Regions from separate parts of the Methylobacterium sp. Gmos3 genome, predicted to be linked through region 2. Evidence: predicted binding sites of a transcription regulator. Region 2 holds the regulator's gene; the other holds the start of a gene.
What was found. The regulator PhoB, encoded in region 2, activates phosphate uptake and scavenging genes when phosphate is short. The targets are predictions, from matches to a motif close to TGTCATNNANCTGTCAT.
Positions count from the first base shown of each region.

Region 1 (15,873 bases), on a different contig from region 2:
CCGCGCGGCGAAATCGGAAAGATCGCCGGCATAGCGGCTGAGATCGAAATCGTCGGGCAGGCTCACCGCGTAACCCCAGGACACGCTGGGGTTCCAGCCGAGATCCTTGAGGTACGCCGCGATGGAGGCGAGCGCATCGGCGTCGTCCTGCCAGATGTCCCGGCGCCCATCGCCGTCGAAATCGACCGCATGGCCGAGATAGGTCGAGGGCAGGAACTGCACTTGCCCCATCGCCCCCGCCCACGAGCCGGTCATCGCCGTCGGGGTGATGTCGCCCCGTTGGAGCACCTGAAGCGCGTCCAACAACTCGTTACGGAAGAGGACGCCGCGATGCCCGGCGGCGGCGAGGGTCGCCAAGGCCTTCACGGTGGAAACGGAGCCGGCGCTGGCGCCGAAATCCGATTCGACGCCCCATATCGCCAGCACCATGCTGTCGGGCACGCTGTAGCGCGCCTCGATCGTCTTGAGGGTCTCGGCCAGCGCCAGCCCGCGCGCACGTCCGCGCGCGATGCGCCCCGGCGTCACCGCGCCGACGAGATAGTCCCACACCGGACGGCTGAACTCGCCTTGCTTCTTGGTGCGTGCCAGGATCGCCGGGTCCGGCGCCGTCACGTCTCGGAACGCGGCCTCGAAGGTCGCGTCCGAGATGCCGCGCGAGACGGCATCCCGACGCAGGTCCGCGAGGAAGCTCGCGAAAGATGCGCCCCCCTCGGGCTTCGCGGACGCGGCGGAGCTTGCGAGAAGCGCGAGGGCGGAGAAAACCGCCGCGAGCCGGCGCATGGCTCAGACCCGGTTGCGCTTGGTGAGGTGATCCTCCCAGGCCATGGCCTGGGTGACGATGGTGTGGAGATCGTCGTAGCGGGGCACCCAGCCGAGTCGGTCGCGGATCTTGTCGGCTCCGGCGATGATCCGGGCGGGATCGCCGGCCCGGCGCGGGCAGATCTTCACAGTGAAATCCTTGCCCGACACCGTCTTGACCACCTCGACCACCTCGAGGACCGAGTAGCCCCGTCCGTAGCCGCAATTCAGCACGAGGCTTTCGCCGCCGCCGCGCAGATGGTCGAGGGCGAGGCGGTGCGCCTCCGCGAGATCGCTGACCTGGATATAGTCGCGCAGGCACGAGCCGTCCGGTGTCGGATAGTCTGTCCCGTAGACGTCGAGCCGCTCCCGCTGCCCGAGCGCAGCCTGCGTGGCGACCTTGATGAGGTGAGTCGCGTTCGGAGTCGATTGGCCAGACCGGCCCTTCGGATCCGCCCCGGCGACATTGAAGTAGCGCAGCACCACGTAGGAGAAGCCGAGCGCCGCGGCGGCGTCCGCGATCATCCACTCGCTCATCAGCTTGGAGCGGCCATAGGGGTTGATCGGGTTGAGCGTCACCGTTTCCGTCACCGGCACGACTTCCGGCTCGCCGTAGACGGCCGCCGTCGAGGAGAAGATGACGTGGCGCACGCCCGCCTGCACGGCGGCCTCGATCAGCGCGCGGGTCTTCACCGTGTTCGCGAGGTAATAGCCGAGCGGATCGGAGACCGATTCCGGCACAACAATCTTCGCGGCGAAATGCGCCAGCGCATCGATTCCGTGCTCGCGGATGGTCCGTGCGACCAGATCCTGATCGGCCACGTCGCCCACGACGAGCGTGACGCCTTCGGGGACTGCCCAATCGAAGCCCGTGGAGAGATCGTCGAGGACGACCACTTCCTCATGCCCCGCATCGAGCAGCGCCAGCACCATGTGGCTGCCGATATAGCCGGCCCCGCCTGTCACCAGCACCGCCATCTTGTCGTCTCCGTTGAACCCGGGAGTTAACGCTACAGGTAGCGTCCGACGATATATTTACGGCGGACTGCCGGGCAGTATCATGAAACGGGCCTTGCGATGGCCGTTGCGGTCTGTCTCATCGTCCGGGAATCTCATCAACTCTATCGCTTCAAGGCCAACGCACGATGAAACCGATCCGCAAGGCCGTCCTCCCCGTCGCGGGTTTGGGCACGCGTTTCCTGCCGGCGACCAAGGCCGTACCAAAGGAGATGCTGACCGTCGTGGACCGGCCGGTCGTCCAGCATGTGGTGGACGAAGCGCGCGAGGCGGGCATCGAGCATTTCATCTTCGTCACCGGCCGGGGCAAGGCCGTGATCGAGGACCATTTCGACATCGCCTTTGAGCTCGATCGCACCCTCGTGGAGCGTGGCAAGCAGGCCGCCTACGATGAGCTGCAGAAGGACCTGCCCAAGGCGGGCCAGACGAGCTTCACCCGCCAGCAGGCGCCGCTTGGCCTCGGCCACGCCGTGTGGTGCGCCCGCGAGATCGTCGGAGACGAGCCCTTCGCCGTGCTCCTGCCCGACATGCTGAGCCGGGGCTGCATGGCCCAGATGCTCGCCGCCTACGAGCGGCACGGCGGCAACGTCATCGCCGTCGAGGAGGTCGCCCCCGAGGAGACCCATCAATACGGCATCGTCAGTGTCGGCGAGACCTACGGCCAGACCTTCGAGATCACCGGCATGGTCGAGAAGCCGAAGCAGGGCACCGCGCCCTCGAACTTCATCATCTCGGGCCGCTACATCCTCCAGCCCGAGATCTTCGGCATCCTGGAGCATGGCAAGAAGGGCGCGGGCGGCGAGATCCAACTCACCGACGCCATGATCGACCTGATGGACGAGCAATCCTTCTATGGGATGCGCTACGAGGGCCGCACCTACGACACCGGCTCGAAGCTCGGCTTCCTCACCGCCAACGTCGCCTACGCCCTCGACCGTCCCGACCTCGCCGGGCCGCTCAAGGCCGAGATCGCGAAGCTTCTCTCCGACCATTGAGGACAGACCCCCGTTTCAGCGGGGGTGCCATGCGCCGTAAGCGGGCTAAGCGGAACGATTGGCCCTTGTCTTTTGTGCGCCGCACTGTAGTTTGTGCATCGCAGGAACGCGATGGCGTCGCGGTCCTGCTGCCCTTCTTGGGCGTTTCCTCCCTAGACTTCGGGCCGCTCCTTCGGGAGTGGCCTTTTTTCTGTCCGGCTTCGCCTATTCGGCGGCCATGCGGGGGAGGGTGACGTCGCCGGCTCCGGTTGCGACGGCGGCGATGATCGCTTCGAGCGCGCTCACCAGTCCAGCGAAGTCCCTCGTGAGGGCGAGGCTCGACTCGTTCATATAAAGCGACCGATTGACCTCGATCTGCAGCGCGTGGCGCCCCAGATTCGGCTCGCCGTAATGCTCGGTGATGAAGCCGCCGGCATAGGGCTTGTTGCGCACCACGCGGAACCCATGCGCCTGAAATTGCGCCTCGAAGGCGGCGATCAACGCGGGGCCGCATGCGGTCCCGTACCGATCGCCGAGCACCACGTCGGCCTTCGCCTCGTCGCGGCCGAGGCTCGTGGACGGCATGGAATGGCAATCGATCAGGATGCAGTGGCCATGGGCCTTGGCCGTGCGCTGGATCAATCCGCGCAGGATGCGATGATACGGCTTGTAGAGGGTTTCGATCCGCGCCACCGCTTCGTGCGCGGCGATGCGGCCGGGATAGATCTCCTGCCCGTCCGCGACGATGCGGGGCACGGTGCCGAGACCGCCGGCGACCCGCATGGAGCGGGTGTTGGCGTAGGGCGGCAGCCGCCCCTCGAACATCCGCGGGTCGAGCTCATAGGGCTCGCGGTTCACATCCAGATAGGCGCGGGGGAAGTTCGCGCGAAGCAGCGGCGCGCCGAGCCGCACCACAGGCGCGAACAGCCGGTCGACATGCGCATCCTCCGAGCGTCGCAGGCTCAACCCGTCCAGGCGCGAGGCCGCGAGGAAACTCGGCGGGTAGACCGCGCCCGAGTGCCCGGTGTTGAACACGAAGGGAATGGAATGGCTCGTGGGTTCGTCCACCGCGAAGGGCGGGTCGAACAGGGCGGCGGGCCCGGTCGGCCCTGACGTTTCCGTGTCGGAGATTGTCATCGTCGGCGTGGACGCTCCGGCTGCGATCCCGTATCCGTCTCGCGCAGTCTGAGGCGCAGATTCGCCTCTGTCCACTGGCTGCGCGCTCCGTTGCGGCGACACAACGGCCAGTGGCTAATCAAGTTGCCGTACCTGCTACGGTTACATGTTGTTTACCAAGCCGTCCCTTTATGGGATCAACGCTTCGATTCGAGGTCTCGGAACCGTCCGATGAAAATTCTGCTGGCGGAAGACGACAATGACATGCGCCGGTTCCTCGCCAAGGCGCTGCAGAACGCAGGCTACGATGTGCTCTCGTTCGACAACGGCCTTTCCGCGTACAACCGCCTGCGGGAGGAGCCGTTCGAGCTTCTGCTGACCGACATCGTGATGCCGGAGATGGACGGGATCGAACTGGCCCGCCGGGCGACCGAGCTCGATCCGGACATCAAAGTGATGTTCATCACCGGCTTCGCCGCCGTGGCGCTGAACCCGGATTCGAAGGCCCCGAAGGACGCCAAGGTCCTGTCGAAGCCCTTCCACCTGCGCGATCTCGTCAACGAGGTCGAGAAGCTGCTGGCGGCCTGAGCCCTCGCGGCTTCCGGCCGTGACCGCACGGCCATAGGCAAGTTCCGCGCGAAGCCCCTATATGGGGGGACTTCCGCGCGGGACGCAGCGACGATGCAGCCGGTCACCATCTACACCACTTCCTGGTGCCCCTATTGCGCCGCGGCCAAGAGCCTGTTGTCGCAGAAGGGTGTCACGTTCCAGGAAATCGACGTGGAGCGCGCTGCCGGCGCCCGTGCGACGATGGTCGAGCGGGCAGGCGGGCGCACGAGCGTGCCGCAGATCTTCATCGGCGCGACCCATGTGGGCGGCTGCGACGATCTGTACGCCCTCGATCGCTCCGGCAAGCTCGATCCCCTGCTGAAGGCCCCAGCCGATGCCTGAGCGCTTCATCGCCGCCTGTGTGCAGATGCGGTCGGGGCGTGATCCGGCTGCAAACCGCGACGCGGCCGTCGCCGGCCTGCGCGAGGCGGCGGGGCAGGGCGCGCGCTACGTCCAAACGCCTGAGATGACCTCGCTCGTCGAGCGCAGCCGCGAGCGGTTGTTCTCCGTCGTGACCGACGAAGCCTCGGACCCGACGCTGTCCGCCCTCCGCCAGACGGCACGGGAGGTCGGCGCCTGGGTTCATGTCGGCTCCATCGCCGTGCGCAATGGCGAGAAGATCGCCAACCGCGCCTTCCTCGTCGACCCGGAGGGAGGGATCGCCGCCTCCTACGACAAGCTGCACCTGTTCGACGTGGATTTGCCGAGCGGCGAAAGCTGGCGCGAATCGTCGACCTATACCGGTGGCGGTTGTGCCGTTCTGGCCGAGACACCGCTCGCGGCATTCGGCCTCACGATCTGCTACGATATCCGCTTCCCCGCGCTCTACCGCTCGTTGGCAGAGGCAGGCGCGACCGTCCTCACCGGCCCCGCCTGCTTCACCCGGCAGACGGGCGAGGCGCACTGGAACGTCCTGCAGCGGGCACGGGCCATCGAGACCGGCTCCTTCATGGTGTCGGCCGCACAAGGCGGTGTTCACGAGGATGGCCGCGAGACGTATGGCCATTCGATCATCGTCGATCCGTGGGGTCGGGTGCTCGCCGAAGGGGGAACCGAGCGGGGGGTCATCCTGGCCGAGATCGACCTGTCCCTCGTCGCCGATGCGAGGGCACGCATTCCATCCCTGCGGCATGCCCGGCCATTCACCGTCGAGCGGGTCGGAACACCGTCCTGAGCAACCGAACCACACGCGAATGATCCGGTACAATTTGGTCTGCGAAGCCGCTCACGGCTTCGAATGCTGGTTTCCCTCGTCGGATTCCTACGAGGGGCAAATTTCGCGCGGCCTCGTCTCCTGCCCGCACTGCGGCAGCGCGTCCGTCTCGAAAGCGATGATGGCGCCCATGGTGGCGCGGACGGACCGCGCCACCGCCGCCGTGGCCGCGCCTGTGGCAGATGCTCCGGTGCGGATGATCTCGGAGCCGGAGCAGAAGCTCCGCGACATGATCAAGGCGCTGCACGCGCACGTGGCGGCCCATTCCGAGCATGTCGGAGAGCGTTTCGCCGAAGAGGCGCGGAAGATCCATTACGGCGAGGCCGAGGGTCGCTCCATCCACGGGCAGGCAAGCCTGGACGAGGCCCATGCCTTGATCGAGGAAGGCATCGGCGTCGCGCCCCTCCCGATGCTGCCGGAAGACCGGAACTAGCGCCGCGCCGCCACCGTCCCCGCCAGCGAGGCGAGGGCGAAAGAGATGAGCGCGCTCCAGCCGGCGAGCGAGACACCGAGGACGCGCAGGGCCGCGACGGAGCAATCGACCACCCGCACGGTCTGAAGCGAATTCATGAAGTCGCTGACGGCGGTGGGGTTGGCACCCGTCCCGCCGCCGCAATCGGTCGGCCCCGGCCAGAAGCCCCATTCGGCGCCCGCGTGATAAACGCCGACACCCGCGCCGTAGAGCAGGCCGAGCGCGGCGAGTCCGAGGGCGAGGCGGGCAAGCCGCTCCGGCGCGAACAAGGCGACGAGGCCGAGCGGCACCGCCGCGTAATAGGGCAGTCGCTCGGTCAGGCAGAGCTTACACGGCACATAGCCGTAGCCGTATTGCAGCACGAGGGCGGCGCCGACCGTGACCGCCGCGCCGAGGGCGAGCCACAGGCCGGCTGTCTTGAGGCGAAGGGCAGCTGTCGTATCCATCGCTACAGGATCACCTTGAACAGGACGAAGCCGAGGACGATCACCGCGACGGAGATAGCGGCCACGGCATTGAGATGCCTGTCGAGCACGCCGCGGATCTGCACGCCATAGCGGCCGAGCAGGGCGGCGAGGATGAAGAACCGCGCGCCCCGGGTGATGATCGACAGCACCGTGAACCAGAACAGGCTGTAATGGGCGAGACCCGAGGTGATGGTCACGAGCTTATAGGGGATCGGCGTGAGCCCCTTCAGCAGGATCACCCAATGGCCGTACTCGGCGTACGAGCGCTGGAAGGCATCGGCCGAGTTCTGCAGCCCGTAGAGCTTGATCAGCCATTCGCCCAAAGTGTCGAACAGCAGGGCGCCGATCGCGTAGCCGACCAGGCCACCGAGCACCGAGCATAGCGTTGCGACGGCGGCGTAGAAGTACACCCGGTCCGGACGGCTCACGGCCATCGGCACCAGCATCGCGTCCGGCGGAACGGGGAAAAACGAGCTTTCCGCGAAGGCCACGGCCCCGAGGACGTAGGGCGCCGAAGGCCGGTCGCTCAGGGCGAGGATCCAGGCGTAGAGCCGCCGCAGCATCAAGTCGTCCGAAGGGTGCGAGGGAAGCGGCGCTCCTTCAAGCACAGGCTACAGCGTAACGCCAGAGAGGCGAAGACCGAGAGAAATGACTTGGCCGCAGCGCCCGACCTGTGCGAAGAGCGCCTCCGCGCGGGTATGGCGGAACTGGTAGACGCGGGCGACTCAAAATCGCCAGCCGCAAGGCGTGGGGGTTCGATTCCCTCTACCCGCACCACAAGCAGGCTCACTCGTCCTCGGCCAGATCCCGAAACTCGATCTGCACGCTGCTGTAGAGCCGCTTGAGCCACATCTGCGCTTCAGCCAGCTTGGCCCTGTTCAATTCCGTTTCCTCCTCCGCCCGGCGGGCGCGGGCATCGGCCATCTGCGCCGCAAGCTCGGCCCGCTCGGCGCGCAGATGCGCGTCCCGTGCCGCCGATTCCGCGAGGCGCAGCCGACGCTCCGCGTCCTCCAAACGCTGCATCGTGCCGTCGAGGACGGCTTGGGAATGCTGCACCACGTCCTGGGCAAAGCGACGGGCCTGACGCGTTCGCGATCCGATATCGCGAATCAACTCGATCGCACCGGGCCAATTCGGCTCCTCGGCGTCGGGATCGGCCTGCCGGGAGGGCTCCGGAAAGAGCTGCACGATGCCGAACCTTTCACCGTCACTCCGTATCGGAGCGAGGAGCTGACGCAAGCTCGGGCGCGGCGTGGCATCCTCGTCGAGGGAAACGTCACCCGGGACGGCCGGGCGATCCTGAAGGCCGCGCGACATCAGCTGACAACCTCGCCGTTGGCGGAGAACTCGTTGAAGATCGTATCGTGGATCTGCTTCAGCCACGACTCGGAGATGCGGGCGCGTTCCTCGGCTTGCTCGGCCCGCGCTTCGGCGGCACGGATCCGCTCCATGGCGGCGATCTGGGCCTCGGATACTTGTGCCTCCGCCGCCCGAACCCGCTCCTCCGCCATCCTCATGTCGGCACGGGCGCGTTCCAGCAGCTCCTCGACATGCGTTTCCCGTTCACGGGATTGCGCCTCGACCTCGCGGACGCGGATCGCCGTGGAGCGGATGCGGTCGATCAGAGCGGACCAATCGGTATCGGACTCACGCATCGGCGGTCTCGGTAAATCGTCGTCAATGGAAGAACCGAATGCCCTCAAGATCGTGGCAATGCTACCGGCCGAGGGTGAAGTAGCAGTGCCGGACACGGCCGGCGCCTGAAAGTCTTCACGCTCGAATCGCAGTTTCTTCACGGGATTGATGTTCGGAAACATGACTGACGACGACCGCAGATAGGCAGAGCTCGACGGTGAGCCATGTCGTTAATTTTGTCTGAATTTGGCCACCGCTCAAGTCCCCGATGGCTCTCCGATCGAAGTTTTCCCTGATTTCGAGGGCTTCGGCCTCGTACAATCAGAATGACAGTTAATTCTCGTCATGCCACGAGAGCTTTTGTTTCCGTATGCTCGGCACGGCGGCGGGCCAGCGCGCTAGGGTTGTACGGGGCAATCGATCCGGTGCCCGGGCCGCGTCGATGTGGACATTGCCGGTTTGCAATCTTTCCAGCCAAAACGAAAAATGTGATCAATCGTCAGGTGTAGACGGAGGGCCCACGCAGCCGGGCGGCGAGGGCGGCCAATTCCGGCACCGCAGGCAAGGATGGGATGAACACCTACGCCATCGGCGATATCCACGGTTGCTACGATGGCCTACGTCTCATCCTCGAGCGCGTCGCGGCCCATTCCGGCGATGATCCGCGCCGGATCGTTCTATTGGGCGATTACGTCAATATCGGCCCAGATTCCAGCAAAGTTCTGGATATGCTAATCGACACGCCCGGGCTCACAGCATTGCGCGGACACCATGACATGATGCTCCTCGCGGCCGCGAGGGGCGACAACCGTTCCGTGTGGAATTTCGAGTATAACGGTGGCGGCGAGACACTCCGCAGTTTCGGGGTCGCGAAGGCGAGCGAAATTCCGCCGCGCTACATCGAATTCCTCCGGCAGAAGCTGCTCCGTTACGTCGAAGACGAGCACCGGGTTTTCGTGCACGCCTCCATCGATCCCACCGTCGGCGAGATGGCCTATCAAGACGATACGATGCTTCTTTGCGCCCGGGCTCCCCTCGCGCCATCGCCCGGTTTCGGCGCGCCCTACCTCGTCCATGGCCACTTTCCGCAAGCCGATGGCCTGCCGGAGATTTTGCCGCATCGCTGCAACCTCGATACCGACGGCTGCCGGACGGGCGTGTTCACGTGCGGCGTCTTCGACGAGTCGCAGCCCGACCCCATCGACATCATCCAGATCCGTTAGCTGGGCCGGTTCGGGCAGCTGCACGACGGCGGCGGCGAAGGTTGCAAATATGCAACAAGCCGCTTCATCTCGATAAACGACTTCCTTATCCTTATGGGGCGGCATCGATGGCCGAATATCGCCACACTAAGACTTGAGATGCGACCAGCGATACTGGCATTATAAGACGCGAGAGCCCCTCCGCCGGCCGCCGCGACCTCTCGAAACGCCTTCATGGGTGTTCACAGCGAGCGTGGACTCACTGGTCTTGATGCCGGTTCATCAATAGGGTCTCTCGATCGCGCGAAACGAGGGGTGGCCGGTTCGTGGCTCAGCGCGGAGGAGATCAGGCAATGGCTTGGATGCCGATCAAGCGCCTGCTGGGGCAGGGATCGGGATCGTCGGATTCGTCGCGGAAGCCGGACTCTGCGTGGCTGCCGGAACTGGAAGTAGACGCGATCCCGCCGGCCGCGAAGCGCCAGCCATCCCCGTCGCCCCAGCAGCAGCGTCCGGCCCAGCCGCCGCGTCAGCAACAGCCGGCTTCGCCGCCGCGTCAGCAACAGCCGGCTTCGCCGCCGCGTGAGCGCAAGACCGAAGAGTATGAAGAGTTGCGCCAGCCCCCGCGCGAAGCTCCTCGCAGGCAACAGGAGGAGCCGGTGCCGCCACAGGCGCATCCCTACAGCGCGTTCGATGCCATCGGCCAGCGCAGCGAGATGGTTCGCGTCCGCATCAGCCAGATGATGGAGCGGCTGGACGATCTGAAGTCCCTCCAGTCGGATTTCGCCCAGATCCTCGAGCCCCTGGCCGGTGTGGCGGACGAGCTTCCGCAGGCCAAGATCAAGATCGCCGAACTCGAAGTCCTGCTCGCCCGCGAGCAGGAGCACATGCGCAACCTCCACCGTGAGCTGAACGAGGTGAACGGCCGTGCCGCCACTTCGTCCAACGAGCTTGCCGCGGCCTCGACGGAGTTGCAGCGCCTTGAGGCGCAGCTGCGCGAGCGCGACGCCGAGAACGAGGAATTGCGTCTGCGGATGCGCGACCGGACGGTCGCCGTCGAGAACTTGGAGCGCCAGATCTTCGCGGAAACGGAGCAGGTCCGCGCGCTCACCGGCGAGAACAAGTCGCTGCGCATCGAGGCTCAGGCGGCCGACCAGGCGATGACCCGGGCCGAGCGCGAGCTGAACGACCTCAGCGAGCGGTTGAGCCTCAGCGAGCAGGACGCCCGCCGCCTTCAGGCGCTCGCCGGTGAGCAGGCGGTCCGGCTGTCGGAAGCCGAGGCGCGGGTGGTCGAGTTCACCCAGCAGATCGAGGTGCTGCGCCAGCGCAACCGGGACTTGGAGGCGCAACTCGCCACCGAAACCGCGACGCGGGAGCGTGGCGAGAGCCAGTTCGAGTCCGAGATGGCGGCGATTCGCGCCGACCGGGCGAACCTCGCCATGAAGCTCGACGCATCGCTGGGCCGCGCCTCGACGCTGGAACAGCTTCTCGCCCAGGCCCGCAGCCAGCTGCGCGAGCGCGAGGAGACCTCCCGTACCTCCGACCGGACGCTCAAGGAACTCCAGATCGAGCGGACGACCATCGACCGGCGCCTCGAAGGGTTGCAGGCCGAGCTTCAGCGGCAGACCGAACGCGTTTCCGAGATCCAGCGCCTCCGCGCCGAAGCGGACAGCCGCGCCGACATGCTCAGCAAGGCACTGGCGGCCAAGGAAGTCGCGATGGAGCAGTCCCAGACGCGGGTGAGCGCCCTGGCCGACCGGATGGAGCAGTTGGGCCGCCGGCACGAAGGCGAGAAGGCCGAGCTTCAGGCCGCCAACCGCCGGCTGGTCGAGGAACTTCAGAACGAGCGGTCCGAGCGGGCGCTGGCGCAGGGCGCCCTCGACATCGCCCGCGAAACCCGCGCCTCATTGCAGAAGCAGCACGAGACCTTGAAGCGCGCCGTGCGCAATCTCCACGGGGTCGATCCGGCCACGCTGCTTGGGATTTCGACGCCCGAGCCGAAGGCCGAGCGCGCCGAGGAAAGCAACGTTACTCCTTTCACGCCGCCGGAGCGCGAGGGACGTGACACGAAGTCCAATAACGACATGAATGCATGAGTTGGTCACCATGATGGAACAGGTCCGCATGCCCATCGAGGACGACGCCGACGCGGCGGCCTACGCCGCCCTCAAGGCTCACGCTGCCGCGGCCGCCGCTGCGGCCGAGGCCGTCCAGAATTTCGAGCCGATCCCGCTGCCGGGGAACGTCTCGTTCTTTCCGTCGCAGCCTCCGTCGAGTGAGGGCGGTCCGGTCCGTGACTTCAAGTCGGCCATCGATCTCATCAAGGAAGCGAGCGAGGCGATCCGCTTCTCCGAGGAGCGCGCGGTCGAACTCGAGCAGCAATTGCATCAGGTCAGCAGCCGCTCGGTCGAGCAGGTGAAGGCCCTGGAACTTCAGGTCGCGGCGCTGGAGCGCCGGCTGATCAAGTCCGAGGAGCGCGCCCGCGCCGCCGAAGTCCGCGCCAACGATGCGGAAACCTGGCTGTCGCGGCTGCACGATACGATCATCACGAGCTTCCGCCGCCCGCTTCATCCCGGCGAGGGCGAGTCGCACTGAGGTCGACCCGCCGGAGGTCGTGCGGGAGCGGCGCCGATGGGGCGCCGTGAGAGAAGCCAGCGGGCGTCCGCACGGTCGATCGATCGTGGGGCCGCCGTGGTAGCGTCGAGCGAACAGGGCGGCCCGCCTCCCGGACCGATCCTGAAGTGAGCGGCTTTGCGATCGAAGGCGGGGCGGGACGATGGTCGAGAGCAACCGGGTGATCGAGACGCTGGAGAGAAACGCGGATTCGACGCCGCTTCTCATGGCATCGTCGATGCGCAAGGACATGAAGGCCCTCAGCCCTATCGAGCGCGGGCCCGGTTCGGACCTGGCTAAGTCGCTTAAGCGGTTCGGCCACGAGGAATGGGTCGCCGTCTGCGAGCGCATCCAGGACGCCGCCGAATACATTCAGGAGATCGAGGCGAGCCGGCATCAGCAGGAGATGCAGGCTCAAAAGATCTTCGCGAACATGCAGGACGAGATCGCCGCCGCCAATGCCCGGGCGCTCGCGGCCGAGCGGATGTTGCAGGATGTGCAGCACCGGGCGAGCAACGTGGTCAAAAGCCTGGAGGAGAGGCTTCAGGCCGCCGAGGACCGCGCCCGCGAAGCCGAGGATTGGCTGACCCGCATCTCCGACGCGGTGCGCTCCAACCTCAACTTCCCCTGATCGAAGCCGGCCTCAGGCGGCACGGATCCGGGACGGTTTCGTCTCGATGGCCATGGCGTTGCCGCGCCAGACGACGCCGCTGCGCATCCAGGCGAGGGTCCAGACGAAGGGGATGAGCAGATCGCGGGCGATGAACGCCGCGATGAGCGCCGGCGAACGCAGCCAGCCGGCGCGGAGGGCGAGCAGGTATTCCCCGCCATAGGTCAGGGCGACCATCACGCCGAGGCCGAATGTCACCTCCTCCGAACGGATGTAGAGGGCGGCCAGCAGGCAGGGCACGAGCATCCCGCTCGCGATCTCGGGCGCGAAGAACAGCGGAAACGTCACGCGGCGCAGGCGGGCCCAGCGGATCTGCCGAGACCAGATCTCGGCGAAGCTGCGCCGGCCCAGCGGTTGTGAGAACGGCGCGGCGACGAGGTTCACCCGACGCCCGGCCGCCCGCACGATCTTGGTGGCGGCGGCGTCCTCGGCGATCTCGGCGGCGAGCGCCCGGATGCCGCCCACGGCATCGAGGAAGGGGCGGTGCCAGAGCATGCTCTTGCCCTGGGCGAAGCCGAGGCCGACCGCCTCGCCGGCATATTGCCAGCGCGCCTGCAAGGTGTTCAGGAACGCGCATTCCACGAGCGCCCAGAACCCCTCCGGCCGGGCGCCGATGGGCGTCGCGCAGACGAGGCCCGTGTCGGGGCGCCACGCGGCCTGCAAGGTCTGCAGGTAATCGGGGGGCATCAGCACGTTGGAATCGGCGAGCACGATCCAGTCGTGGGTGGCGGCATCCCAGCCGCGCACGCAATTGTTGAGCTTCGGATTGTCGCTGACCCGCTCTTCCCCGACGATGACCCGCGCCTTGATGTGGGGATGCCGGACGATGAGGCGCCTCACGAGGGGCAGCACCGGATCGCCGGCCTCGGCCACGCAGAAGATCAGTTCATAATCGCGATAGGCGAGGCGGAAGCCGCTCTCCAGGGTCTCCTCGCTGAACCGCTCGAGCCCGCAGACCGGGCGGATCAGGGAAACCGGAGCCCCTTCCGGGAAGGTCGAGGAGCGCATGGGCCGCCGAAGGCGGGACCCGGCCAAGGCGAAGCTGGTGAGGTTCACCAGAGTCATCGCGATGCAGGCCGCGAGCGCCAGGGATACGCCGTCCAGCGCGCTGATCATGCAAGAGAGCCGTCGGCGCCGGACCGGGCGCGTCGTGGGAGCGCACCTGCGCCCGTGGCGTCCGGCTAACAGCCGCAGCATATCAGTTGTGTGACGCGGTGCGGCTCTCTCCGGCGTCCCCCTTCGACACGTTGCGAGAGGCATGCGACCCCCCATCTGCTTCCATCCGGCCTACGAGGCGCCGCTCCCCGAAGGCCACCGCTTTCCCATGCGCAAGTACGGCTTGCTCGCCGAGGCCATCAGGGCGCGAGGGCTCGTGCCCGATGGCTTCGTGACGCCGGAGCCGGCGAGTGCGAAGATGCTCGAACGGGCGCATGACCCGGCCTATGTCGCGGCCATCCTTGCCTGCGACGTGCCGAGGGCCATCGAGCGGGAGATCGGATTGCCGGTCAGCGAGGCGCTGGTCCGCCGCTCGCGGGCGAGCGTCGGGGGCACCGTGCTCGCCGGTCGGCTCGCGCTGAAGCTCGGCTTCGCGGGAAGCGCGGCCGGCGGCAGCCATCACGCGCGGCGGGCGCAGGGCGCGGGCTTCTGCGTGCTCAACGACGTGGCGGTGGCAGCGCTCACGCTCCGCGAGGAAGGTCTGATCGGCCGGGCGATGGTGGTCGATCTCGACGTGCACCAAGGCGATGGCACCGCCGATTGCCTGGCGCGCGAGCCCGACCTGTTCACCCTCTCGGTCCATTGCGAGCGGAACTACCCGTCGCAGAAGATACCCGGCGATCTCGATATCGGCCTGCCCGATGGGCTCGATGACGGCGAATACCTCGCGGTGATCGAGGCGCGCCTGCCGCCCCTCCTCGATGCGTTCCGGCCGGACATCGTGTTCTACAATGCCGGGGTGGACCCGCACCGGGACGACAGGCTCGGCCGGTTGAGCCTGTCGACCGATGGCCTGCGGGCCCGCGATCGGTTCGTTGTGCGAGCGGCACGGCTGCGGGGCATCCCCATCGTGGGGGTGATCGGCGGCGGCTATTCAACCGATGTCGAGGCTCTGGCCGCGCGTCACGCCCTGGTCTTCGAGGCGCTGGCGGCCGAGGCGGCGGAAGCCTGAGGCTTCCCGGCCACGGCCCTTGTGCAATGCGGTGAAATCGTCCTGTCGTAAGGGTTTGAGAAGGTCCGGGACCGAGGATCCCGGTTGCGACGCCCGGTGCCGTGAGATGGCCCGGGTGCGTTCAACCGGGGCGCCGTCGAGGTTCGGCCATGTTCGCGCGGGTCTGGGAAGCGGTCAAAGCGACGTTGGCGGTCGCCGCGCTGATCGCCGCCGCGCTGATTTCGGCGGACAAGCTCGACCGCCAGAAACCGGCTCCGTCGCGCGACGCAGCCCTGGTCGAGCCCATCGTGACGGGCGCGATTCTCCCCGCGCGGTGATCAGCCCGGCGGGATGCGGCCGACCGAGCACAGGGTGCGCATGGTGCTGCTCGCCGGGTCGGCATAGCAGCTCGCGGACCATCCGTTCTGCTGGATGAAGGACTTGCGCCCCTCGGAAAGGGCGGTGCGGTAGGCCTTCGCGATGATCGGCTCCACCGTCGAGGCGGATTCGCCGATCAGGATCTCGGAAGCTGTCGAGAGTTCGCGGAAGAACGTCGCCGAGGGCTGCGGCTCGGCCGAGGTCGCCTGCACGATGGGCTCGGCCCGGCAGGTCACGTCGAACTTGTTCGGTCCCGGCAGGCGGATGTCGATGCTCGGGCCGGAGCGCCGCCCGACCTTGCCGCCGATGGCGGTTGCAATCTGTCTCGTGAGATCGTCGCACTCGTCGGCATGGGCCGCGAGGGGGGCCAGGGCGAGGCAGGCGGCAAGGAGGATCGGCAGGCGCGGCATGGGGGTGTTCGTCCCTTCGGTCTGGTGTCGTTCTGGCGTGCCGGAGAGGCGCTGTCGAGGCCCCTTGGATGGATCCAGGCCCTTGAAACGATGGGGCTCTTTTGCCAAATCAGCCCTCCCGCCACAGGAGTGATGAATGGCTGAGCAGACCACCGA
Region 1 is NZ_JBWJYL010000002.1:63,876-79,748, reverse strand. It holds gene ACS5Q7_RS03815 (lytic murein transglycosylase) at 1-780, opposite strand, end outside; gene galE (UDP-glucose 4-epimerase GalE) at 784-1,776, opposite strand; gene galU (UTP--glucose-1-phosphate uridylyltransferase GalU) at 1,944-2,810, shown strand; gene ACS5Q7_RS03800 (N-formylglutamate amidohydrolase) at 3,015-3,926, opposite strand; gene cpdR (cell cycle two-component system response regulator CpdR) at 4,137-4,493, shown strand; gene grxC (glutaredoxin 3) at 4,587-4,856, shown strand; gene ACS5Q7_RS03785 (carbon-nitrogen hydrolase family protein) at 4,849-5,688, shown strand; gene ACS5Q7_RS03780 (DUF1178 family protein) at 5,708-6,160, shown strand; gene ACS5Q7_RS03775 (disulfide bond formation protein B) at 6,157-6,645, opposite strand; gene ACS5Q7_RS03770 (YqaA family protein) at 6,648-7,229, opposite strand; tRNA gene ACS5Q7_RS03765 (tRNA-Leu) at 7,359-7,443, shown strand; gene ACS5Q7_RS03760 (hypothetical protein) at 7,453-7,854, opposite strand; gene ACS5Q7_RS03755 (hypothetical protein) at 7,983-8,483, opposite strand; gene ACS5Q7_RS03750 (metallophosphoesterase) at 8,874-9,524, shown strand; gene ACS5Q7_RS03745 (chromosome partitioning protein ParA) at 10,160-11,596, shown strand; gene ACS5Q7_RS03740 (hypothetical protein) at 11,589-12,095, shown strand; gene ACS5Q7_RS03735 (hypothetical protein) at 12,277-12,744, shown strand; gene ACS5Q7_RS03730 (ceramide glucosyltransferase) at 12,757-13,899, opposite strand; gene ACS5Q7_RS03725 (histone deacetylase family protein) at 14,042-14,950, shown strand; gene ACS5Q7_RS03720 (hypothetical protein) at 15,100-15,267, shown strand; gene ACS5Q7_RS03715 (hypothetical protein) at 15,268-15,717, opposite strand; gene ACS5Q7_RS03710 (hypothetical protein) at 15,854-15,873, shown strand, end outside.
Region 1: the regulator PhoB is predicted to act here: its motif matches at 13,979-13,995, upstream of ACS5Q7_RS03730 (ceramide glucosyltransferase).

Region 2 (15,873 bases):
AAGAAATCGCCCGCATGCTGGCCGGGGCAACGGTGACCGACGAAGCCCGTGCCGCAGCAGCCCGGTTGTTACTGGATGTCTGACATGTACAGGATCGTCGCAGGGTCCTGATTAAGCTTAACGATAGGTTGACGGTAACCCATGGTTAACCAAGTTGGGAGAGGGTAACCGTCACTCGTCCCGTATTCGAGGGCCGAGACGGTTTTCGGTATCGGAGAGGACCATGAGCCGGACTGTCGCCCAGGCAGGAAGACAAGCCGCATTCGAGAAGCCGGCCGGCGGTGTCGATACCGGACATCTCGGACAGAGCCTGCGCAGGATCTACGAAGGCAGCATCGACACGCAGCCGATCCCCGATTCGCAGATCGACCTGCTGCTGCGCCTGCGCCACAAGGAACGTGATCGCCGTCAGGCCGTCTGAGGCCGCCTCACCAGCGACGGGCGCCGGGTTGGCGCCCGTATTCCGCCGCCCTGATCCGGGTGAGCACCCGATCCAGGCTGAGGAGCAGATCCGCCTCCTCGCGCTCGGCATCCCCGGCCTCGGCCGCATCCTTCGCGACCCGCCGCCGCGTCTGGACCAGGGCCAGCGCCCGCTCCAATCCCTCGCGCTCCTCGTGAAGCTCGCGCCAGGCGGCGTCCGGATCGTCGTCCTCCTTCGCCGGCCCTGTCACCACGTCTCAGTCCTTCCGAAGCCCCGTCGCCCGCAGCCTCAGGCGGGCGCGTCGATGCGACATCAACGCAATGGGCCGCCATAGCGTGCCATGGGCTCCGACAGGGGCCGGGCGCGGTGTTTTTCCGGAATGTTTCCAAGCCGGAACGGATCGAAAAATCAGATTCTTACCGCAGCGCGAAAGTACGGACACGGCGGGGTTGTCATAGCCTTGTCATACGACCGTCGTACCGCCCCGAGCGCCGGCCGGACCCTTCCGTGCCCCTTGGATCTGCGCCGTATCGCCCCAGGCCCACGGGCGCAGTCAACCGAGACGGAGACACCCTTGAAACCCTTCGCTTACGCGCTCGCCCTCGGCCTCGCGACGGCCCAGCTCGCTTCCGCGGCCCTCGCCGCCGACATCACCGGTGCGGGAGCCACCTTCCCCTTCCCGGTCTATTCCAAGTGGGCGGAAGCCTACCGCAAGGAGACCGGCACGGGCCTGAACTATCAGTCGATCGGTTCCGGCGGCGGCATCAAGCAGATCCAGGCCAAGACCGTCGATTTCGGCGCCACCGACGCCCCCCTGAAGGGTGAGCAGCTCGCCAAGGACGGCCTCGTCCAGTTCCCGACCGTGATGGGCGGCGTCGTCACCGTGGTGAACATCCCCGGCGTCGAGGCCGGCAAGCTGAAGCTGACCGGCGAACTCATCGCCGACATCTACGCCGGCAAGATCGCCAAGTGGTCCGACCCGCGCATCGCCAAGCTGAACGAGGGCGTGAAGCTCCCCGACGCGAACGTGACCCCGGTCTACCGCTCGGACGCCTCGGGCACGACGAACATCTTCACGACCTACCTCTCGCAGGCCTCCGAGACCTGGAAGAAGGACTTCGGCGCCGCCACCACCATTTCCTGGCCCGTCGGCCAGGGCGGCAAGGGCAACGAGGGCGTGACCGCCACCGTGAAGCAGGTTCCGAACTCGATCGGCTACGTCGAGTCCGCCTACGCCAAGCAGAACAAGCTGGCCTACACGCTGATCCAGAACAAGGACGGCAAGTTCCCCGAGCCGACCGACAAGGCGTTCCAGGCGGCCGCCGCCAGCGCCGACTGGAAGGCCGCTCCGGGCTTCGGCATCTCGCTCACCAACCAGGCGGGCGCCGATTCCTGGCCGATCACCGCCGCGACCTTCATCCTCGTCTACAAGGAGCCGGCCGATCCGGCGAAGGCCGCCGACGTGCTCAAGTTCTTCGACTGGGCGTACAAGAACGGCGACAAGCTCGCCTCGGATCTCGACTACGTTCCGCTGCCGGACAACGTCGTCGGCCTGATCCACGACGAGTGGAAGACCATCAAGGGCAAGGACGGCAAGCCCGTCTTCGGCATGTGATCTCGGAACTTTAGTTCCCGCGCGGGGAGGGGGCTTCAGGCTCCCTCCCTCGCGTCGCGGTTGCCACCGCGTTAGAAGTCCATCCTCTCAGAGAATCGCGGATGCCCGCCTTGACGCAGTCCATCGCCCTCGCCGAGACGCGCTCCGCCCCGCGCAAGGGTCCGAGCCGTGGCCTCGATGCGGTGTTCCGCGCCTGCTCCTACGCCGCCGCCCTGCTCGTGCTGCTGGTGCTCGCCGGAATCCTCGGCTCGATCATCTACGGCGGCTACCCCGCCTTCCGCGAATTCGGCTTCGGCTTCCTCACCTCCAGCGCCTGGAACATCGGCACCGAGCAATACGGCGCCCTGGTCGCGGTGATCGGCACCGTCGCCTCGGCCCTGCTCGCCCTGCTGATCGGCGTGCCGGTCTCCCTCGGCATCGCGATCTTCCTCACGCAGCTCTGCCCCGGCTGGGCGCGCAAGCCCGTCGCCATGACGATCGAGCTGCTCGCCGCCGTGCCGAGCATCATCTACGGCATGTGGGGCCTGTTCATCTTCGCGCCCCTCTTCGCGCGGTTCGTACAGATCCCGGTCTCGAACGTCGTCGAGGGGATGCCTGTGGTCGGCACACTGCTCTACGCCCGGGTCCCTTCGGGGGTCGGCATCTTCACCGCCGGCATCATCCTGGCGATCATGATCGTGCCGTTCATCGCCTCCATCGCCCGCGACATGCTGGACCAGATCCCCACGGTCCTGCGCGAGAGCGCCTACGGCATCGGCTGCACCACCTGGGAGGTGGTGCGCCACGTCCTCGTGCCGCAGGCCGCCGTGTCGATCATCGGCGCGATCATGCTGGGCCTCGGCCGGGCGCTCGGCGAGACGATGGCGGTGACCTTCGTGGTCGGCAACGCCAACCGGCTCTCGGCCTCGATCTTCGATCCGTCCTCGACCATCGCCTCGCGGATCGCCAACGAGTTCAACGAGGCGGACGGGCTCCAGCTGAACGCCCTGATGGCGCTGGGCTGCATCCTGTTCGTCATCACCTTCATCGTGCTGATCGTCGCGCGTCTGCTGACGCGCCGCGTCCGGGCCGCCTGAGGAGCTCATCCCCATGGATGCCACGAACCCCCTCGTGACCAGCGCCCCCCCGCTCCGCGCCAGCCGCGTCCGCCCCGGCCGCCGGATCGCGGACCGGACGCTTCGGGTCTCCTGCCTGCTCGCGACCGTGGTCGGCGCGCTGGTCCTCGGCTCGATCCTGCTGATGCTCATCGTCGAGGGCATCCAGGGCTTCAGCCCCAACCTGTTCACGCAGCCGACCCCCGGCCCCGGCTCGGAAGGCGGCGGCATCGCCAACGCCATCCTCGGCAGCCTCGTGCTCACCACCATCGGCATCGTGGTGGCGACGCCAGTCGGCGTGATGGCGGGCACCTACCTCGCGGAATACGGGCGGGGCTCGAAGCTCGCGGACGTGATCCGCTTCCTGAACGACATCCTGCTCTCGGCACCGTCGATCCTGATCGGCCTGTTCGTCTACACCCTGATGGTGCGGCCGATGGGGACTTATTCCGGCTGGGCCGGCGGCGTGGCGCTGGCGATCATCGCCGTGCCGGTGATCGTGCGCACCACCGAGGACATGCTGCGCCTCGTGCCCGGCACCCTGCGCGAGGCGGGCGCGGCACTCGGCGCCCCGCCCTCCAAGGTCATCACCTCGGTGACGTGGCGCGCCGCCTCGGCGGGCATCGTGACGGGCATCATCCTGGCGCTCGCCCGCATCGCCGGCGAGACCGCGCCGCTGCTCTTCACCGCGCTCAACAACAATTCCTGGTTCTCACCCAACCTGATGGGCGGCGTCGCGAACCTTCCGGTGATGATCTACCAGTTCGCCCTCTCGCCCTATCCGAACTGGCAAGGCCTCGCCTGGGCCGGCGCCCTGCTCATCACCGGGACCATCCTGGCCCTGTCGATCATCGCCCGCCTGGTGATCAAGCCCCAGAACGCCCGCTGAGGGCGTGACGTTCGACCCCATCACGAGGACATGACGATGAACGCCGCCTCCGCGCTGCCGACCGGGGACCTCAGCCGTGGCAACGCCGCCGCCGACCGGGCCATCCGCATCGCCGTCAAGAACCTCAACTTCTATTACGGGTCGTTCCACGGCCTGAAGAACGTCAACCTCAACTTCCACGACCGGAAGGTCACGGCGCTGATCGGCCCCTCGGGCTGCGGGAAGTCGACCCTGCTGCGCTGCTTCAACCGCATCTACAGCCTCTACCCGGAGCAGCGCGCCGAGGGTGAGATCCTCCTCGACGGCAGCAACGTCCTCGATTCCAGCGTCGACCTGAACGAGCTGCGCTCGCGCATCGGCATGGTGTTCCAGAAGCCGACGCCCTTCCCGATGTCGATCTACGACAACGTCGCCTTCGGCCTGCGCCTCTACGAGAAGCTGCCCAATGCCGACCTCGACGTCCGTGTCGAGGAATCGCTGCGCAAGTCCGCCCTGTGGGACGAGGTGAAGGACAAGCTCAAGCAGCCCGGCACCGGCCTCTCCGGCGGCCAGCAGCAGCGCCTCTGCATCGCCCGCACCGTGGCGCAGAAGCCGGAGGTGATCCTGTTCGACGAGCCGACCTCGGCCCTCGACCCGATCTCCACGGGCCGCATCGAGGAGTTGATGGAGCAGCTGCGCGACGAGTTCACCATCGTGATCGTCACGCACAACATGCAGCAGGCCGCCCGCATCTCGCAGTACACGGCGTTCATGTATCTCGGCGAGCTGGTCGAATTCGGCCAGACCGACAAGATCTTCATGAACCCGAACGAGCGTAAGACGCAGGACTACATCACCGGCCGCTTCGGCTGAGCCACCGACCACCAACCGCAGAGGTCTCGCCATGCCCGGCCACATCGTCACGTCCTACGACACGGACCTGGAAGACCTGCGCCGCTCGATCTCGGAGATGGGCGGTGTCGCGGAGAAGATGACCGGCGAGGCGACCCTCGCGCTGGCCCGCCAGGACGAGAACCTCGCCCAGACCGTCATCCTCGCCGACAAGCGCCTCGATACGCTCCAGCGCGAGATCGAGGAGAAGGCCGTCCTGCTCATCGCCCGGCGCCAGCCGCTGGCGGTCGACCTGCGCGAGACCATCTCCGCGATCCGCGTCTCGGGCGATCTGGAGCGCATCGGCGACCTTGCCAAGAACGTCGCCAAGCGCGTCACGGCCATCGCCGACCAGGCGCCCGCGCAGAAGATCGTGCTCGGCGTGCGCCACATGAGCGACCTCGCGGAGGGGCAGCTCAAGGACGTACTCGACGCCTATGCCAGCCGCGACACCAAGGCGGCGCATGACGTGTGGGAGCGCGACGGCGAGATCGACGCCCTCTACAATTCGCTGTTCCGCGAACTCCTGACCTACATGATGGAAGATCCGCGCAACATCTCGTTCTGCACGCATCTGCTGTTCTGCGCGAAGAACGTCGAGCGGATCGGCGACCACACCACCAACATCGCCGAGACGATCCATTACCTCGCCACCGGCGAGATCTTCATGGGCGACCGGCCGAAAAACGACGCCTCGAACTACGCGACCGTCACCCCCGGCGCGTGAACCAACGCCGTCACCGCCCCGGCGGCGGTGACGGTTCGAGCGTAGCAGCGTTGCCCGACCCCTCGGTCGCCTCCGGCCGGGGGGATCGGGCGTGGAATGGACCATCGAGCATGCGTGTCCTGATCGTCGAGGACGAAGAGGCGCTCACCACCCTCCTGCGGTACAACCTTGAGGCGGAAGGCTTCAGCGTCGATGCCGCCGCGCGCGGCGACGACGCCGAACTGCTCCTCGCCGAGCGCACGCCGGACCTCGTCCTTCTGGATTGGATGCTGCCGGGCCTGTCCGGCATCGAACTGTGCCGCCGCATCCGCGCCCGCCGCGAGACCGAGCGCCTGCCGGTCATCATGCTGACCGCCCGGGGCGAGGAGGGGGACCGCGTGCGCGGCCTCGGCACAGGGGCGGACGATTACATCGTCAAGCCGTTCTCCGTGCCCGAACTCCTCGCCCGCGTCAGGGCGCTGCTGCGCCGGGCCAAGCCCGCCCATGTAGCCGACCGGCTGGCGGCGGGGGACATCGAGCTCGACCGCACCGGCCACCGGGTCCGGCGCGGGGGCCACGAATTGCATCTCGGGCCGACCGAGTTCCGCCTGCTGGAATTCCTGATGCTCAGCCCCGGCCGGGTCTTCTCCCGCGAGCAATTGCTCGACGGGGTCTGGGGGCACGACGTCTACATCGACGAGCGCACCGTGGACGTGCATGTCGGCCGCCTGCGCAAGGCGCTGAACGGCCCGCGCCAGACCGACCCCATCCGCACCGTGCGCGGCTCCGGCTACGCCTTCGACGAGACCTTCTCGCTGGAGCCGTAGGGCGTCAGCGCGCCTCGGCCGTGCGGTCGGGGATCGCGGCCAGCGCCTCGAGCACCGTGCCCTCGGTGAGGATCTGCGGCAGGATCGTGGGATCGCCACCGCCCGCGTAGAGCAGGTAGAGCGGCACGCCGCTGCGGCCGTGCCGTTCCAGCAGGCGGGTGATCTCGGGGTTCTGGTTGGTCCAGTCGCCCTTCAGGTAGGTCACGCCCTTCGCCCGCATCGCCGCCTGCACCGACGGCCGCGACAGCGAGGTGGTCTCGTTGACGGCGCAGGTGATGCACCACGCCGCCGTCAGGTTCACGAAGACCGGCCGGCGCGCGTCCCGCAGGGTGTCGAGCCGGGCTTGGCTATAGGGCTCGGTGCCCTCGGCGGCGGCCTGCGCCGCCGGCACCGCCCGCTGCTGGGAGAGCCCGAAGCCGAGCGTCACCACGGCGATGATCGCGAGGCCGGCGAGGCCCTGGAAGATCCGCTCCCCGAGGGCCGTCGTGCCCCGGCTGCGCTCCCAGGCCCAGGCGGCGAAGCCCACCAGCACCACGCCGATCAGGGCCGCGAACAGCCCCCGCGCATCGACCTGCTGCGCCAGCACCCAGATCAGCCACGCCGCCGTCGCGTAGACCGGGAAGGCCAGGGCCTGCTTCAGCGTCTCCATCCACGCGCCCGGGCGCGGCAGCACCCGCACGGCGCCGGGCCACAGGGTGAGGGCCAGGAAGGGCAGGGAGAGGCCGAGCCCCAGGGCGGCGAACACGGCGAGCGCCACGGCCGGCCCCTGCGTCAGGGCGAAACCCACCGCCGCGCCCATGAACGGCGCCGTGCAGGGGGTGGCGACAAGGGTCGCGAGCACGCCGGTGAAGAACGAGCCCGGCAGCCCCGCCCGCCGCGCCAGCCCGTCGCCGAGGCCGGTGAAGCGTCCGCCGAGGCTGAACACCCCCGACAGGCTCAAGCCCACCGCGACGAGGAGATAGGCGAGCCCCGCCACGACCGGCGGCGATTGCAACTGGAAGCCCCAGCCGAGGCTCGCCCCGCCGCCCTTCAGGGCGATCAGCAGGCCGGCGAGGGCGAGGAAGCTCGCGAGCACGCCGGCCGTGTAGGCGAGGCCGTGCAGGCGCACGCGGGTCCGGCTCTCGCCCGATTGGCGCACGAGGCCGAGCACCTTGATCGAGAGCACCGGGAAGACGCAGGGCATCAGGTTGAGGATCAGCCCCCCGAGCAGGGCGAGGCCGATGGCGGCGAGCAGGGTCGGCTGGTCCGCCGCCGGGACGGGCGGGGCGCCGGCCGCCGCCGGAGGGGCGACGGCGGCGGAGGGAACCTGCGCCGGCTCGTCGCCATAGGCGAAGGCGAGGCGGACAAGGCCGTTGCCGGTGTCCTCCTCCACCGTCAGCACGCCGGGCAGGGAGAGGGGGAAGGTCTTGTCGTCGCCCCGTGTCAGGCTGAGGTGCAGGCCCTGGTCGTCGACGCTGAGAGTTTGCTCGGCGGCGTTGTCGAAGGCGGTCTCGCCATAGGGGAAATAGGCGGCGGACTTGATCGAGTCGGCCCGCAGGCCGCTCGTGGCGAAGTCCAGGCGGATGCGGTCGCCCTCGCGGGACAGGCGCATCGGCCAGACGGGGGCGACGGGCAGGGCCGCCCGCGCGCGGGTGAACAGGGCGGCGTTGGCGGGGTCCGGCGTCGGCTTGCCCACGGGGAGGGTCAGGGCGAGGTCGGCCGCGCCCGGCACGCATTCGGTCTCGCAGACGAGATAGGTGAGCTTGCCCGCGATCCGCACCGGCTCGGCCGGGTCGAGGCTCGGCGGCGGCGTGACGGGGACGAGGAGCGTCACCTCGTCCTCGTAGCCGTAGTTCATGAGCGTCGCGATGGGGATGCGGTGCGGCGCCGGCCAGCGGATCGCCCCCGTGCCGAAGCCGGCGGGCAGCGTCCACGTCACCTCCGGCGGCAGGCCGGAATCGCCGGGGTTGCGCCAATAGACGTGCCAGCCACGCTTGAGCTTCATGTGCACGGCGAGGGTGAAGGGCGTTCCCCCCGCCACCGCCGAAGGCTCGGCCACGAGGCTCGCCCGCACGAGGTCCGCCGGCACGCGGAAACCCTGCGCCAAAGCGGGGCCGCAACAGAGGCAGGCGAGGATCAGGAGAAGGCGGGCGATCATGCGGGACTCTTCGCGCCGGGCGGCGGGAGGTTTCTCGGCCTCCGCACCGGCTTAATTGGGGCAGGGGCGGGCCTTACGCCCCGAGGGGTTCCGTCGCGGCCTCCAGCCAGCCCCGCGTCGGCGCATCGAGGAGCGGCGACAGCGCCTCCCGCACGCGGGCGTGGTAGGCGTCGATCCAGGCGCGCTCGCCGGGTTCCAGCAGGGACGCGTCGATGAGGCGCCTGTCGTAGGGCGCGAGGGTCAGGGTCTCGAAGCCGAGGACCGGCCGCTCGCCGCCCGGCACCTCGCGGGGCTCCACGAGGACGAGGTTCTCGATGCGGATGCCGTAGCGCCCGGCGGCGTAATAACCCGGCTCGTTCGAGAGGATCATACCGGGTTCGAGCGCCACGGTGCCGGTCTTGGCGATGCGCTGCGGCCCCTCATGCACCGAGAGGAAGGCGCCGACCCCGTGGCCGGTGCCGTGGTCGAAATCGAGCCCGGCCCGCCACAGGGGCAGGCGGGCGAAGCCATCGATCTGCGCGCCGTTCGTGCCCTTGGGAAACACGGCGCGGGAGATGGCGATGTGGCCCTGCAGCACCCGCGTGTAGCGGTCCCGCATCTCCGCCGTGGGCTCACCGATGGCGAGGGTGCGGGTGATGTCGGTGGTGCCGTCGGCATATTGCGCGCCGGAATCCACGAGGAACAATTCGCCCGGACGCACCGTCCGGTCGGTCTCCCGCGTCACCCGGTAATGGACGATGGCGCCATTGGCGCCGGAGCCGGAGATGGTCGGGAAGGAGACGTCGCGCAGGTCGCCCCCCTCGGCGCGGAAATTTTCCAGCGCCTCGACGGCGGTGATCTCGGTGAGGTCGCCCCGCGCCGCCGCGCCGTCGAGCCACGCCAGGAAGCGCACCACGCTCGCGCCGTCGCGGCGGTGGGCCTCGCGGGTGCCGGCAATCTCCGCCGCGTTCTTCACCGCCTTCATCGCGGTGATCGGGTCCTTCCCGACATCGACCGTGCCGCCGGCCGATTCCACGCGCTCCTTGAGGGCGACGGCGCCCGTGGCCCCGTCGAGGCGGACGCGGGCCCCGGACAGGGCGGCGATGCCCTCGTCGAGGTCGAGGCGCGCGCCGATCTCCGCGATGGGGTCGAGCGCCGCGCGCAACGCCGGGTCGATGTCGCCGGAGACGAGGTAGAGCCGCGCCCGGCCCTCGCGAGGCAGGATGGCGTAGCCGAGAGCGAGAGGCGTGTGGCCGACATCGCCGCCGCGCAGGTTGAACGCCCAGGCGAGGTTGTGCGGGTCCGAGATCACCAGGGCATCGCAGGAATCGGCGACGAGCGCCGCGCGCACCCGGGCGAGCTTGTCGGACGCCGCCTCACCCGCGAGGGATTCGGGCTGCGCCACCACCTGGCCGGAGGGGGGCTTCGGCCGCCCGGCCCAGCAGGAATCGACCGGGTTCTCCGGCAGCGCGCGCAGGGAGCCGCCGGCCTTGGCCACCGCCCGTTCGAGCCGCGCGATCCCGTCCGGCGTGTGCAGCCAGGGATCGTAGCCGAGCACCCTGTCGCGGCCGAGATGCTCGCCGATCCAGGCTTCCGCGCTGGTCTCGGCCAGGGGCACCACGCTCACCACGCCGGTATCGACCTGCGCGGGCGCCTGCAGGGTGTAGCGCCCGTCCACGACGAGGGCGGCGGCGTCGGTGAGGATCACGGCGGTGCCGGCCGAGCCGGTGAAGCCGGTGAGCCAGGCCAGCCGCTCCGCGTCGGCGGGGACGTATTCCGATTGGTGCTCGTCGGCGCGGGGCACCACGAACCCGTCGACGCCCGCCTCGCGCAGCGCGGCGCGCAGGGCCGCGATCCGCTCCGGCCCCTTGCGGTGGCCGGGATCGTCGAAGGTCTGGAAGCGGCGGCGGGACTCGGTCATGCGGGGAGCCTATCGCCCGCGAGGCTCGGCCCGCAACGGGTCACGGCGTCCGCACGGAGTGAGTCCGATGGCGCGGCGCGGCGCCGCCCCGGCGCAGGACGAGGTGGACCCACCCCTCGATCACGCCGCGCTTCGACAGCGCGAAGCCCTGGTGGCGATAGGCCGAGAGGACGCCCGGCACGTCGCGCTCGATCAGGCCCGACAGGACCAGCGTGCCCCCCGGCGCCACGACGCGGGCGAGGCTTGGGGCGAGCAGCCGCAGGGGCCGCGCGAGGATGTTGGCGAAGACGAGATCGAAATGCCGGTCCCGCGCCGCCATGCGGTGGCGGGTGCCGCCGGCATGGTAGAGCTTCAGCCAGGGGCCGAGGCCGTTGAGGCGGGCGTTCTCCCGCGCGGTGGTCACGGCCTCGCCGTCGAGGTCGCCGGCCACGACCGGGCGGCGCAACTCCTTGGCGGCGGCGAAGGCCAGGATGCCCGTGCCGGTGCCGACATCAAGGACATGGCGCGGCCGGCGGCGCTTGCGCTCGGCGACCAGCGCCCGCAGGCAGCCCAACGTCGTGCCGTGATGGCCGGTGCCGAAGGCCAGCGCCGCCTCGATCTCGATGGCGAGGTCGTTCGCCCGCCGCGCGTCCCGGTCGTGGGAGCCGTGGATCAGGAAGCGGCCGGCGCGCACCGGCTTCAGCCCTTCGAGGGCGGAGCGCACCCAATCCTGCTCCGCGATGGTACGGAATTCGGCCTCGTCGGCCTGCGCGCCGATCACCGGCCGGATCAGGCCGCGGACGAACGCCTCGTCGGGCTCGTCGGCGAAATAGGCTTCGAGGCGCCACGTCTTCCCGTCCTCGTCCTCGAAGGCGGCGACCGCCGTCTCGGTGGGGTCGAACATCTCGCCCAGGAGGTCGGTCATCGCCCGCGCCGACTTCTCGTCGGTGTCGAGGCGGAGGACGTGAGTCGGGCGGTGGGGCGGCAGGCCTTCGAGCATGATCGCCCTGTTAGCGCGCCCGCCCGTCGCGGCACAGGGGCTGGCGCGAAATCGTGCCGGTTCGGACACGCTCCCGCGATTCTTTCTCAACCATGCACAGGAATGCGGCATCGTGGCCGGCCGTTGACCACATGAGCCTGGAACCCGCGCAGGGCGACGACGTTTTTGCCGGCTTCGTCACGAAGTCGTTCAAGGGAAGCGTAAGAGTGAAGCGTTCGAGTCGTCCCCTCCCTGGCCAATCCGGCCCGTTCGGGCCGATCGTTCTGGCGCAGTCGGCCAAAGCCCGACGCGACGCCCGTTACGGCGCGCCTCTGCCGGATTCGCCCCTGCCGGGCCGCCTGCTCGTGGCCCTCAGCCGCCTCCACCGCGCCGAGGGCACCCCGTCCCTCGCCGCCGGGCAGACCTCCGACGAGGCCTGACCGCACATCACCCCTTGCCGGATTTCGCTCCGGTCATAAGATCATCGCGATAGCCGGCCGGATATAACGGTCCGGCCGGCGAGGGGTGTCTTCATGCCGATCACACGACGCATCTGGCTCGCGGCGGCGCTGGCGGCGCTGCCGCTGGTGTCGGGTTCGCCCGCACGGGCAGCGGAGCCGGTGGTGGTCTTCGCCGCCGCGAGCCTCAAGAACGCCCTCGACGACGCCACCGCCCTCTGGACGAAGGACACGGGCAAGACGGCGCGGATCTCGTATGCCGGCTCGAACGCGCTGGCCAAGCAGATCGAGGCCGGGGCGCCGGCCGACCTGTTCATCTCGGCCGACGAGGCCTGGATGGACTATGCCGACAAGGCTGGCGCGATCCGGCCCGGCAGCCGGTTCAACTTCCTGCGCAACGCCCTGGTGCTGATCGCCCCGGCGGGGGCCAATGCGGGGTCGGACCCGCAGATCGCCCTGGCGCCGGACCTCGGCACGACGCTGTCCAAGGCGCTAGCCGGCGGCAAGCTCGCCATGGCCAACACCGAGGCGGTGCCGGCGGGCAAGTACGGCAAGGCGGCCCTGGACAAGCTCGGCGGCTGGGATGCGGTGAAGGGGCAGGTGGCGCAGGCCGAGAACGTGCGGGCGGCTCTGCTCCTCGTCGCCCGGGGCGAGGCACCGCTCGGCATCGTCTACGCCACCGATGCCGCCGCCGACCGCAGCGTGCGGGTGGTGGCGACCTTCCCCTCCGACAGCCACCCGCCCATCGTCTACCCGGCGGCCCTGACGAAGGACTCGCGGAACCCGGATGCGGAGGCCCTGCTGGCCTTCCTGAAGAGCGCCCCGGCGCGGGCGGCCTTCGAGCGGCAGGGCTTCACGGTGATCGGTGCGCCCGGCAGCGGGCATTGAGGGAGATCGAGGGGGGCCTTCTATCCGATGGCCTCATCCTGATGGTCGGGCTGGGAAGCCTGAGCGGCCCCATTATCCCGGTCCGTCTTTGCGAGCGTCAGCGAAGCAATCCAGGGCAGCGGGACGTCTCGAGACGTTGGCGATTCCCTGGATTGCTTCGCTGCGCTCGCAATGACGGGGGTGGTCTTCGCCGTTCCGGCCAGAGTCCGAGTGCCGGCGCCAGCGGGCCTCGGGATGAGGAACAGGGTAGGAGAAGCGTGTCGTCGACGGCGGTGAGAAACATCCGATGAATCTCGGCCTAGGCCCCGAGGAGTGGCAGGCCGTCCTGCTCAGCCTTCAGGTGGCGACCTTGGCCACGCTCGTCTCCCTGCCCCTCGGGCTCGGGGTGGCGTGGCTGCTGGCGCGGCGGCGCTTTCCGGGGCGGGCGCTCCTTGACGGGCTCGTCCACCTGCCCCTGATCCTGCCGCCGGTCGTCACCGGCTACCTGCTCCTCCTCGCCTTCGGCCGGAAGGGCGTGTTCGGCGCGCCGCTCGCGGAGTTCGGCATCGTCTTCGCCTTCCGCTGGACCGGGGCGGCGCTCGCCTGCGCGGTGATGGGCTTCCCCCTGATGGTGCGGGCGATGCGCCTGTCCTTGGAGGCGGTCGATGCCCGGCTGGAGGACGCGGCCGGGACGCTCGGGGCTTCGCCCCTCATGGTGTTCCTCACCGTCACCCTACCGCTGAGCCTGCCCGGCTGCCTCGCCGGGGCGGTGCTCGCCTTCGCCAAGGCGATGGGCGAGTTCGGCGCGACCATCACCTTCGTCTCGAACATCCCCGGGCAGACGCAGACCCTGCCCTCGGCGATCTACACCCTCACCCAGGTTCCGGGCGGGGAGGGGCCGGCTCTGCGCCTCACCCTCGTCTCCGTCGCCCTGTCGATCACGGCCCTCCTCGTCTCCGAGGCGCTGGCCGCCCGCGCCGGGCGCCGGCTGGGGGCCAGATGACGGAGCCGGCCCTCGCCGTCGATGTCGCCCTCCGGCGGGGGGCGTTCACGCTGGAGGCGTCCTTCGCCGCCGGGCCGGGGCTCACCGCCCTGTTCGGATGCTCGGGCTCCGGCAAGACCACGCTGATCGACCTGATCGCCGGCCTCGCCCGGCCCGACCGGGGGCGGATCGTGGCCGGCGGCCATGTCCTCGTGGACACGGCGGCCAAGCGCTTCCTGCCGCCGCACCGCCGCCGGGTCGGCGTGGTGTTCCAGGACGCGCGGCTGTTCCCGCATCTCAGCGTCGCGCAGAACCTCGCCTATGGCCGCGTCTTCGCCCGCCTGCCCCACGATCCGGCGGAGTTCGCCGCCATCACCGGGATGCTCGGCATCGAAGGGCTCCTCGCACGGCAGCCAGCGGGCCTGTCGGGGGGCGAACGCCAGCGCGTCGCCCTCGGCCGGGCGCTGCTCGCCAAGCCCCGGCTGCTCCTGATGGACGAACCGCTGGCGGCCCTCGACGAAGCCCGCAAGGCCGAGATCCTGCCTTATATCGAGCGCCTGCGCGACGAGGCGGGCGTGCCCATCGTCTATGTCAGCCATTCCGTCGCGGAGGTGGCGCGGCTCGCCGCCACCCTCGTCGTGCTCGATGCGGGCCGCGTCGCCGCGACCGGCCCCGCCGAAACCCTCCTGCGCCGCGCCGACCTGATCCCCCTGCACGGGGAGCCCGGCGCCCTCCTCGACATGGTGGTGGAGGGCCGCGACCCGCAGACCGGCCTCACCCGCCTCACCGGTCGGGCCGGGACGCTGCTGGTGCCCGACCTCGCCCGGCCGCCGGGCACGGGCGTGCGGGTCCGCATCCCCGCGCGGGACGTGCTGGTGGCCACGGCGATGCCGCCGGGTCTCTCCGCCCGCAACGCCCTGCCGGGCCGGGTGGCCGCCCTGGCCCCGGCGGGCACGGGGGTGCTGGTGGAGATCGATTGCGGCGGCGCCCTCCTCACCGCCCGCCTGACGGAGGCCGCCGTGCGCGACCTCGGCCTCGTTCTGGGCCGGGAGGTGGTGGCGATCATCAAGAGCGCGGCCTTCGACCCCGCCGGCTTCGGGACCGGGCGGCCGACCATCGCGATCTGAGGGGCGACGGGGCAGCGCTTCCGGCAGGACCGGGGGCCATGGCGATGCGGCCGCCGATGGCCCACCCCGTCATTGCGAGGCGGAGCCGAAGCAATCCAGGGCGCGACGGGTCCGGACAAGGCAGTGCCGGCTGGATTGCTTCGCTGTCGCTCGCAATGACGGGGTCGGGTCTGGCCCCGCCCGGATGATGTCAGCCGATCTGCGTCAGCAGGGTGAGGGCGCCGAAGATCAGCACCGCCGCGACGGACACACCGAGCAAGATCAGGCTCGCCCGCGATTCCTGCATGTCGGACGACATCGCGTCTCCCCCCTTTGGTCTTGCGGGCCGGTGCGTGTCCACCGGCCCCTGTTCAGCTTACGCGGCGGTGCGGCGCTCCACCATCCGCGCCAGGAAGGCGCTGCCGATGGGGATGATCGAATCCTCGAAATTGTAGGCGGCGTTGTGCAGCCCCGGCCCCGGCCCGGCCCCGAGCCAGACATAGGCGCCCGGCACCCGCATCGTCATGTCGGCGAAATCCTCGCTGCCCATGCGCGGGGTGGCGTGCGGATCGACGTTGTCGGCGCCGAGCAGTTCGGTGGCGACCTCGGTCGCGGCGGCGGATTGCGCGGGCGCGTTCTCCAGCACCGAGAACACGTCCTGAAGGTCGACCTCGATCTCGGCGCCGTAGGCGGCGGCGAAGCCCCCCGCCAACTCGCGGATGCGGGTGCCGGCGAGCTTGCGCACCTCGGCGTCGAAGGTCCGCACGGTGCCGGCCATATGCGCCGTCTCGGGGATGACGTTGTAGGCCGAGCCCGCGGCGATCCGCGTGATCGAGAGCACGATCGATTTCAGCGGGTCGACGTTGCGCGAGGCGATGGATTGCAGGGCCTGCGCGAGCCCGGTGGCGACGATGATCGGGTCGTTGCCCCGGTGCGGCTGCGCCGCGTGGATGCCGCGCCCGCGGATGCGGATGTCGAAGAAGTCCGCCGCCGCCATGATCGGGCCAGGGCAGAGCTTGATCTGCCCGTGCCGCCCGCCGGGC
Region 2 is NZ_JBWJYL010000005.1:58,248-74,120, forward strand. It holds gene recN (DNA repair protein RecN) at 1-83, shown strand, start outside; gene ACS5Q7_RS11530 (hypothetical protein) at 224-421, shown strand; gene ACS5Q7_RS11535 (hypothetical protein) at 429-674, opposite strand; gene pstS (phosphate ABC transporter substrate-binding protein PstS) at 996-2,036, shown strand; gene pstC (phosphate ABC transporter permease subunit PstC) at 2,138-3,112, shown strand; gene pstA (phosphate ABC transporter permease PstA) at 3,126-4,019, shown strand; gene pstB (phosphate ABC transporter ATP-binding protein PstB) at 4,056-4,871, shown strand; gene phoU (phosphate signaling complex protein PhoU) at 4,903-5,616, shown strand; gene phoB (phosphate regulon transcriptional regulator PhoB) at 5,727-6,422, shown strand; gene ACS5Q7_RS11570 (protein-disulfide reductase DsbD family protein) at 6,427-8,559, opposite strand; gene ACS5Q7_RS11575 (M24 family metallopeptidase) at 8,633-10,459, opposite strand; gene ACS5Q7_RS11580 (50S ribosomal protein L11 methyltransferase) at 10,500-11,438, opposite strand; gene ACS5Q7_RS11585 (hypothetical protein) at 11,570-11,857, shown strand; gene modA (molybdate ABC transporter substrate-binding protein) at 11,951-12,763, shown strand; gene modB (molybdate ABC transporter permease subunit) at 13,050-13,745, shown strand; gene modC (molybdenum ABC transporter ATP-binding protein) at 13,742-14,851, shown strand; gene ACS5Q7_RS11605 (M20 aminoacylase family protein) at 15,207-15,873, opposite strand, start outside.